DNA from 3 places in the Acetobacter senegalensis genome. Region 1 is predicted to be linked to each of the others. Evidence: riboswitches for the same ligand, from Rfam matches in the RefSeq annotation. Region 1 holds a riboswitch; each other region holds the start of a gene.
The links. Region 1 has a riboswitch for cobalamin ahead of ASN_RS16485 (DUF1636 family protein). Riboswitches for the same ligand answer to the same signal wherever they lie in the genome.
Positions count from the first base shown of each region.

Region 1 (3,283 bases):
CCAAGGACGATCATACTGCGTGCGCACACGTTCTCCCACACCTTGCAACACCATCCGCATCGGCTTCCCGACAACGGCGACGTAGCCTTTCACACGCAGGATATGCTGAGTGCGGGCAAGCGAGCGTACCGCGTCAACCAAGGCAGCAGGATCGGTGACTTCCGGTAGATCAATCACCACGCTGTCAAAGTCTTCATGCTCGTGGTCGTCTTCGCCATCATGGTGAGATGGCCGTGCAGCCAGATCGTTCTCAGCCTGGGCATTGAGGCCAAGAACAACCTGCGGATCAATCGTTCCATCCTTGATTGGAATAATGGGCAGGGTACGCGAAGTAAGCGAATTGATCATATCCCGTGCGCGGTTAAGGCAGGTCTCATCGACCAGATCGGCCTTGGTAAGGAGGACAAGGTCGGCACAGGCAAGCTGGTCTTCAAACACCTCAGCCAGAGGTGTGTCATGGTCCAAGCTATCGTCGGCTTGCCGCTGTGCATCCACCGCCTCTGTGTCTGGAGCAAAACGCCCCTCGGCTACCGCCTCTGCATCGGCCAGCGTGATAACGCCATCTACCGTGATACGAGAACGGATAGTAGGCCAGTCAAACGCCTTCAATAACGGTTTGGGGAGTGCCAGACCGGATGTTTCTATCAGAATGTGGTCGGGCCGTTCGGGAAGCGCCATAAGCCGTTCGACCGTAGGAATAAAATCATCTGCCACCGTGCAACAAATACAGCCATTTGCCAGTTCAAGAATATTTTCGGCAGGACAGTTTTCATCGGCGCAGGATTTGAGAATTTCTCCATCTACCCCCAACGTCCCGAATTCATTGACCAGAACAGCTAACCGTCGCCCTTGAGGATGACTCATGAGGTGGCGAATCAAGGTGGTCTTACCTGCGCCTAGAAAGCCGGTAATGATGGTTACCGGAATTTTTTCAAGGGTACTCTGGCCTGTTCCGACGTGTGGCATGGCTGTCATCTCAATTCTCCTGCGGAGGAAGGCGGGCAAGACTTTGTTTGCGAAATATCTGTGGGCGTTGCCGCCAGGGCACCAGACCATCAGGTGTAGCGGCATAGGCTTCCGCCCCGGCAAGAATGTCAGGGACATCCTGTTCCGTCAGCCTGCCATATACGTAGCTCCATCGGCCAGAAGCACTTAAGGCAATCACACACCCATTGTTGCAGGCGGAGAGACATTCCACAGGAATGATTTCCAGGCCGGAGGGTAGGCTTTGGGAGGTAAGAAGGGTATAAAGACGTCTTCCCGGCACCGGCTGCCCTTCCACTACGGGCTCACCCGCACGGCACGTTGTGCAAACAAAGAGTTTTGCGGTCATGACCCAGCCTTGCTTGCAACCTGGGGCACCACGGGCGGAACTCTAGCTGTCAAGGGCAGCAAGAAACGTCCAACCGGTTGCAGCACACCCCGGCTGCCCGTTGAATAGTCTGCTGGCAGGTCTCCCGGCTTGCGGAATCAGGGTTTCCCCAACGATCACCCGCCTTCCCGACGATTGGTCAGTGGCATAGAGCGATCTTTCCGGTCACGGTCGCGGGGGCGGCTGTGCTTGTAGCTCCCTTTGATCAGGAGCCTTGTCACATTCCCTCTTAGCCGCTTTACAGACGTATCTATGAAGCGGAACCAACGTGCAACGCTGTTGCGGCAAAGTGCCGATCATGTCAAGCGATGGAGCAATCATGGCTCCATCCACGGTCATACGGTTTTCCAGTCACCGCCCTTATATATCCATTAAATACAATAGCTTGAGGGGTATGGATTGATCTTCCTACTGCAATCGCAGTCTCATTCCGAAGAAAATCTTTGCGCCGTTGCCATCCGATTGTAACGGAGACGTTTGCTGTTCATGATCTCCTTTAAATGAACAGGAAAGCGGTCTGGTAGCGGGCCGTATTAAAGCCATGGCTCCCAGTAAAGCGTCAGTTCCGTTGGAAATTGAAGTGAAGTTTCTTTTCCCATCTAATGCATATCCTTTGCTTGAGAATACCATTGCATTAAAAGCCGCAGGAACGGCACCTGCTCAGATGCATCAGGTAACAGCCTATTATGATACACCAGAGCTTGACCTGTTGCAGGTCGGCTTCTCTCTGCGGGTCAGACAGACCGGTGGGCAGTATGTTCAGACCTTGAAAACTCAGCAGAGCAAACGTCAGTTGAATTTCCATCGCAAAGAATGGGAATGGCATGTGACTTCAGAACAACCTGACCTTGATCTGCTTTCAGGCACGCCTTTACGGAACTGGAGGAAGGATTTCAGAGGAAAACTGGCTCCGGTCTGGACGACCGACATTCGCAGAACAGTCCATACGTTTGAACATAACGGGGCATTAGTGGAATGTTCCCTTGATGACGGAGTCCTTCGGAGCGGAGAGAAGGCTACTGATCTTCAGGAACTAGAACTGGAGCTCAAAAGGGGGCCAGTGACAGCTCTTTATGATCTTGCTTTAAAAGTTATGGCTGATAATCCGCTCCGCCTGGGCGTTCTCTCAAAGGCAGAAAGAGGATATTTCCTACTAACGGGATCGGCGCCCCCTTCGAAAAAAACAAAATTTCAAAACTTAAGCCGGAAAATTACCTTGCTCGGAGGGTTTCGGAGTTTGGCGAGAACAGGCCTGAACGGAATAATACTGAATCTGCCTGCTGTAGAACAAAGCGAGATGGAGGGCATCCATCAGATGCGGGTCGCAATCCGTCAGGTTCGGACGATCCTGCGCTTGTTCGCCCATTATGAGGACGATCATACTCTTAAGCATTTCCAGAAAGAGTTGCGTCGTATCGGACGCTTACTGGGCAAGGCGCGTGATTGGGATGTATTTTGTCAGGATACGCTTCCAAACATGTTAATGGAAATTGCTGACAGTAGCCTTAAAAAAATTCTGATTGATATCGCACAAGAAGAAAGAAGAAAATCTCATGAGTTATTACATCAGGAACTAAAGTCCAAACCGTTAACAATCTTGATAATTTCACTTTCGGCGTGGATAGAAGGTCACCCCCTCCTTGGCAAAAAAATGTTCCTGAGAACACCTTTGCACACTCTTGTTCCAGACCTTCTTAAACCGCTTGATCATAAAATAACAAAACAGGGAAGCTATATCCGCCGCCTATCAGCAGAAGAACTTCACACTCTTAGAAAAACCTTAAAAAAACTGCGTTATAGTGCAAGCTATTTTTCCAATTTTTACGCTAGAAAAAACGTAAAACCGTACATGGATCATTGTAAAAAACAGCAACACTATCTTGGAGAAATCAACGATACAGCTATCGCCGA
Region 1 is NZ_LN606600.1:3,581,363-3,584,645, forward strand. It holds gene cobW (cobalamin biosynthesis protein CobW) at 1-975, opposite strand, end outside; gene ASN_RS16485 (DUF1636 family protein) at 977-1,333, opposite strand; cobalamin riboswitch at 1,431-1,655, opposite strand; gene ASN_RS16490 (CYTH and CHAD domain-containing protein) at 1,914-3,283, shown strand, end outside.

Region 2 (3,283 bases), 470 kb from region 1:
TATCCGTGAAGCCGCCGCGTTACTGACCACCCACCTCGCCGAGCCATGGACAATCAAAATGCTCGCAGAACGGGTCGGTCTCTCCGAAAAGCGTTTAAAAGACGGATTTCAAAAATACTATCAGAACGGTCCCTATGGGTTTTTACAAAAAATTCGCATGGATAGGGCTAAATCTTTACTTATGCGCCAAACCACAAGCGTAACAGACGTCGCTTTACAGGTTGGATATTCAAACAGCTCGCACTTTGCAAAACTCTTCAAAAGAGAGTTTGGTATCAGCCCATCCAAGGTGCCTATGTCGGGTTTACCATAGTTATATGTTCCGTCACATCAAAGACCAAAAGGATGCGAGACCATCTTCAGCGACGGCACTTTTGGCGCAGCATGCACTGGCAAGCTCGGCCTTCCTTTGAGATTTTGCATGGTTTCCTCCCATTCGCCCTCCTGCATTGCCTGCCAGTCTACCGTGGTCGATCAGAGTGTGAGACAAACCGTCCCGAAGCAAGCAACCATCTTCTGACTGCCAAAGTAATGTGGTTCAGCCGCAGAACAGTCATGTCTGACCTCATTAAATTCTTGCAGGAAAATATGCTTCGTTTTCGAGGCAACGACAATCCGCCATGGAATGGATGCGAGGGTACTCCATGATCTCCCGCACCTTACTCGGCTGCTCGACGGCAAGCAACGAGGGCACCTGCGACAACCGGACGAATATGCGGCGCGAAGAGCTGGAACTACAGATCAATGTGCGTGGCAATCTCGTCGGCATCATGACGGTTGCGTCGGGCAGCGAACAAACGAAAACCCCGCCCGTTTCCGGACTGGTGTTCATGATGCGTTCGCATCGCAAATTCAGATGGTGCGGGGACAGGATTGGTTCTCAGCTTGCGGCAACCGCAAGTTGAGAGCAAAGCAAGATTAATAGGCTGTTTTAATGAACTTTTTTCGGCACACGCATGACCTCCTACTGAAATAAAGGCCCCTACCCTCATAAAGCATAAAGTTCATGCATCCAGGGCTATGTCAGCTTCTGCCGACATTCTGGGCATAAAATTGCTGGATGCCGTTTCTGCATAGCGGACACAGCTAGCGTGATTTCCCGCGACCAAGTTTAGGTAGGAAGCAGCCTTCCCGCTTTCGAAGCAGGAGTGGCATAATCACTTCCTGACCGGCACAAAACCGTTACAAACCCATTCTTTTTCCTCTCGTGTCAGAACCTGAATTCATAGACTGCTTTTCACAATCGAGAACTGGAAACAGGTTGTTTCTGTTGACAAGAACCCGCTGTTTCCTGTCTAGAGACAACCAGCCATGGTTCTTTCCGTGTGTTTGCCACATGGAAGGCTAAGAGGGAAACCGGTGCAATACCGGTGCTGCCCCCGCAACTGTATGCTGTGAGGCTGTCGGAACAAACGCCACTGTTATCTTCGATTGATGACGGGAAGGCTCCAACCTGCCGATGACCAGCAAGCCAGGAGACCTGCCATAGCGTGAAAGTCACGGACGGAGCTGCCGAACGGGGTGTGTCGGGGGCGAAACGATGCTCGGTCGTTTCCACCGCGGTGACGCCCTGTCGGAGCAATTGTCGTGCGTGCCGTACCCCGCGTCTTTGGCCTATTAGTTATCAGTGTTGGCTGTGTTTCGTCTGTTTGTGCCGCAACAGTCCAAACCAAGAAGGCAAAAGCACAGCCCTTTAAGAAACCGTCCACTCTCTGGAATGGCGCGCCCGAAGAGATAACGTCTTATGGCAAGACCCCGACGCTCAAGACAGCTCCGGCCATCGCTGGCAAGCTGGGTCTGTCCATTCAGCATTCTCCCGCCACCATCAATGTCGTTTCACATGACCTGATGATGCAGCGTGGCTATGCCCAGGCCGAGGACGCTGCAGACAGCGCGCCCGGCGTGACATCTGGCGGTTCGCCCGGAAGCCCTGCGCAGCTCCTGATGCGAGGCTTCAGCGGCAATCAGATCCTCGTGCTGCGGGACGGGATCTATTTCGGTCCCACCACAATGGTGAACCGCCCTCAGAACAGCTTCAATCTGGAAAGCGTGCAGATCCTGAAGGGGCCATCCTCCGTTCTTTATGGGCAGGGTGCGGTTGGCGGTACGGAAGATGTGCGAACCCGTGACCCCGCCTTCGATGCACCGCATGCAAATGCCCTGCTGTCCTACGGCAGCTTTAATACATGGAATGCCGGGATCGGTGGTTCAGTGCCAATCACTAAAACACTGGCTCTGCGCACGGATTTCAGTCGTACATCTTCAGATGGCTATGTGAAAGGGGCTGACCCTCACTCGAACGATTTCACGACAACCCTTCTGTGGAAGCCGACGGACAAATTCACTGCTCGGCTGAGCATGGATTATCTGACCGATCGCCTCTCCACCTATTACGGCACACCGCTGGTCAATCTGTCGCAGACAGGGGGACGTGTGGGCGGTCTGCTCAGTTCCTCACAAGGGCTTGGCATTACCAAAGTCTCGATATGGCGTTATTATAATGTGCGTAATGCACAGGCGAGTTCGGTGAACGCCACGCCAACGCTTCATCTGGAATGGCAGGCCACACCAAACATCCTGATCCATAACAGCAGCTACTTCATCTATTCGAAACGTCTGTGGAACAACGCCGAAAGCCTCAGTTATATCAGTTCTGCCGGCAGCACAGACGCAAGTGGAAACACGATTGCACCGGGCCGCATCGGACGCGACAGATTCTACGTTTTCCAGAACCAGCATCAGGTCGGCGACAGTCTCTACGCCCGGTTCGATTCCACAATTTTTGGCATGAAGAACCGCTTCATTCTCGGCGGCGATGCCTACTATCTTCGCTTTATCCGCAACCGTGGTTTTCCCAACGCGGATTATGCCGACAGCGTTTCTCTCGCCAGTCCTGAACAGACAGGACTGGGAGACTTCGCCGGGGAATATCCCTACAAGAAATCCCCCACGACCATGGTGCAGGCCGGGCTGTTCATGGAAGACGTGCTGACCATTCGCGACGATCTGCGGCTTGTCGGGGAATTTCGGTACGACTGGCTTTCGCTGAACCGGCAGAATTACAATCAGGATGGCAGTTACAGCGCCGCCACCAGCTTCAAGGGACACTACAATCCCGACAATTTCCGTATCGGTCCCGTATTCGATATCACCAAAAATGTGAGCGTGTATGGGGTCTATACAACAGGAGAAGACCCGCCGGGCTCCAATCTGTTCCTCGCCAACCGTGGCCAGTTCACGCGTCTGAGCCATTCAAGGCAGGGTGAGATCGGCATCAAGGCGA
Region 2 is NZ_LN606600.1:3,110,007-3,113,289, reverse strand. It holds gene ASN_RS14480 (helix-turn-helix transcriptional regulator) at 1-313, shown strand, start outside; partial or broken gene ASN_RS14475 (hypothetical protein) at 735-922, shown strand; cobalamin riboswitch at 1,296-1,502, shown strand; gene ASN_RS14470 (TonB-dependent receptor) at 1,588-3,283, shown strand, end outside.
Region 2: another riboswitch for cobalamin. It lies ahead of ASN_RS14470 (TonB-dependent receptor); the one in region 1 lies ahead of ASN_RS16485 (DUF1636 family protein).

Region 3 (3,283 bases), 480 kb from region 1:
GGAAATCCATGACATTACTCACGGCCTGTCTCCTATTAGTTCGAATTCTTTAAACAATCATACGTCTAGCCTGTGTCCACTTGCTGGCGGCAAACTTCGTCTAACGGAACAACGGAAATTCAGGACAACGAGATCATGACATCAATAGTCCGGTGCTATGTGCGACAATACATGCTCATCGCGGCTTTTTGCGCCCCGATCAGGTTCTGGACCGCAATATAGGCTTGCGCGTAATGTTTCCCTGATGCGTCTGCTGATATATCGGGAAGTGCCATTATCATCTCCATCGCCGCGTCCAGAAGCGGCCTGAAATGTGCTTCCAGATAGTTGCCGCGTTCGTGATACGTGATTGGTAAATCGGCCACCATCATTTGAAACAGTTCATAACCATTCTGCTGCAATTGTTCTTCTTCTGGCAAAGACACATCACTTCCCAAAAGGGAAACCACACAGGTTCGATCCGGTGCCAGAAGAAGGATCTTCTCAAGCAAAGGATGAAGAACATGAGAAGACCGCGCGATAATAGGCAATCTCATGGGTCGGCCTCTTCTGCGCTCTTTGGCATCTGACCACACCGCCTGAGCAAATCGCGAAGTTGTTTGATAACCGGGAAGACTTCCTGATTGTGATCTCCGCCGAGGTCTTTCCAGGCGGCCTGTTCCAACTCGACAATCTCGCGATCTTCAGAGAAGACGCGCTCCGTGAATGCGACCACTATTGGCCAGGCAATATCCAGTAAAAAAGGCACTTTCAGTCGTTTGATCGACAACAGACCGAAGACACGGTTGGTCAGCTCCTCACGGTCCTGCGGGAGATACGAGATCCACAGTTCCATCACGGGATCCTCAATCCCTTGCGTTTCAATACGCAGGCTCTGATAGGGATATTGTGTCCTGATGGTCATGACGTCCCGATAGGCAAAATCCCGACCGTCACGGCGTCTCTGGCCGTAAATCAGCGCCTCACTCAAAGGCTGCTTGCCGCCCGTTCGTGCAAACGTGTAACGGGCCTCAACAAAATCATCTCCGTGATCCATTCCCAGAAACCGTGGCTTCATTTTGCCGACAAGTCGGCTGTGCAGAACCTGGTGATTCATATCCATCAGGTTTTCATGCATGAAACTGTAATGACAGTTCACCACCTGGCCGAAGCGCCGCGTGCGGTAACTTCTGTCTCTCACCCTTGGAAAGTCAGGGAATGGGGTTTTGTCCGCAAGAGACTGATCCCCCATAAAAACAAAAATGAGCCCATCTTTTTCTCGACAGGCCCAAGTCCTGAGACGCAGACATTGCGCTTCGGCAGAAACATTGGGCGAAACACATTGTCCGTCTCGGTTATATTTCAAACCATGAGCGATACAGCTTAGAAGATCACCATGGGCCTCTCCTTTTGCGAGCAGAACCTGCCGATGGGCGCACAGGCCATCCAGAGCGTAAGGCACACCGCTTCTGGGACGCACGACGACGATATGCCGTCCTGCAAACCGGACATCGATTGCCTTTTCCCGTCCCAATTCACGGGACCAAGCGACAGGATACCAGAAGTCCGGATTGGTTCTGACTCGTCTTAAATCGATCTGTGCCGCGCACACTGAATGGTCTGAAATTTGGTGAAGCTCGTTTTCCATTGCCTCGGCATTTCAACTGGCTCAGCGCAAAGCGAAACGAAGCAACACCCCGACATAGAGCGTCATACCGTCTCTCACAGTTTCTCTGAGCAAGTGTACCCGTTACCAATACCGGACAGAATGGGTCATTGTCCGGTGACTGAATCTCAAGTGTCTAACGGATCAATGCTGTCTGCAGCACAAAAGCGTCATTCGTATATCGGCCAGAAATGATGGGGGAAAAACCCTGGCCTGAAAAGAGTCCATCGCCTGATTCATCAGGAACGACCGAGGCATGAGGCAGACAGGCATATATTCTCTCCTCCCTTCGGTCATCCCGCCCGATGGTTGGTGGCTGAGCAATGGCAGGTCTCCTGGCTCACGGATCATGGCCAACTGGTTCCAACCTTCCCGTCCCCTATGGGAACAGTGGTCCACGTTCAGAGCGAACGAACCAGCGGCATACCGCCTACAGTTGCGGGAGCAGCCTCCGACTTTGCGCCTGGACGGTCGTCTGACCAGTGCGTGACGGAGTTCCCTATTAACCCGCTTGCGCGGGACCATTGAAGCGTTTGCCTCTGTAACATGCCGCCAAACGCATCCAGCGTGCAAGCTGGAACATCATGGATGGGGCAGAAGGCAGATATCAGTTTTTCGCATGTAGAACGTCCGTCTAGCTCGCCGACACGCCGGAAAACAAGCGCCACATTGATAGTGTCTCTGGCTTTATCTCCTCCGGGTAAAACTTTGCTTCCATCAACCCATGAACGATATTTATGTTTTTATGAAATCAAATCATTTTTGTTCACTGTATCATTCGGGCATAAAGCAGACACCGCTCTTACCAGCGCACATGACGATGACCACGACCTGAGAGAACTGGAAACAAAAATTGGGACCCCCTCGAATTCCCATAAATAAAAATCTGGTTTTTCGTGGTAAAAGGGATGAAGAACCATAATGATTAAGGACTTTACATTCAGTATCAATCGACTTCGCTTTGATGAGAACTATCATCCATCCGATAAGACGCGCCTCACGACCAATTTCGCCAATCTGGCGAGAGGGGAAAGCCGTCAGGAAAACCTGCGTAATGTCCTGCTGATGATTGACAATCGTTTCAATGATCTGGCCCATTGGGATAACCCCAATAGGGATCGCTATTCCGTCGAGCTTGAAATCATTTCCGTCGACATGGATATCGATTTTTCTGGCAAAAGCGACAGCTTTCCGCTGATCGAAGTTCTGAACACGACGATTGTCGATAAAAAAGCCAACAAGCGCATAGAAGGTCTCGCAGGGAACAGTTTTTCCTCGTATGTGCGGGACTATGACTTCAGCGTGTTGCTACCGAAATATAACAAAGATAAGACAGAATTTAACGTTCTTGATAATTACGGGAACTTGCATGGAAATCTTTTTAAGAGCGTTGTGAATTCCACGGCATACAAAAATAATTTCAGGAAATCCCCTGTCATATGCCTTAGTGTCTCAACCAATCGGATCTATCGTCGGACAGAAAATCAGCATCCTGTATTGGGTATTGAATATCAGCAGCGCGAATTTTCCCTGACGGATTACTATTTTAAAAAAATGGGAATGCAGGTTCGCTATTTTATGCCGCCCAATAGCATGGCACCATTGGCGTTCTATTTCTCCGGCGATCTGCTGTCTGAT
Region 3 is NZ_LN606600.1:3,103,837-3,107,119, reverse strand. It holds gene ASN_RS14450 (hypothetical protein) at 156-449, opposite strand; gene ASN_RS14445 (Rieske 2Fe-2S domain-containing protein) at 533-1,627, opposite strand; cobalamin riboswitch at 1,954-2,186, opposite strand; gene ASN_RS14435 (DUF1852 domain-containing protein) at 2,567-3,283, shown strand, end outside.
Region 3: another riboswitch for cobalamin. It lies ahead of ASN_RS14445 (Rieske 2Fe-2S domain-containing protein); the one in region 1 lies ahead of ASN_RS16485 (DUF1636 family protein).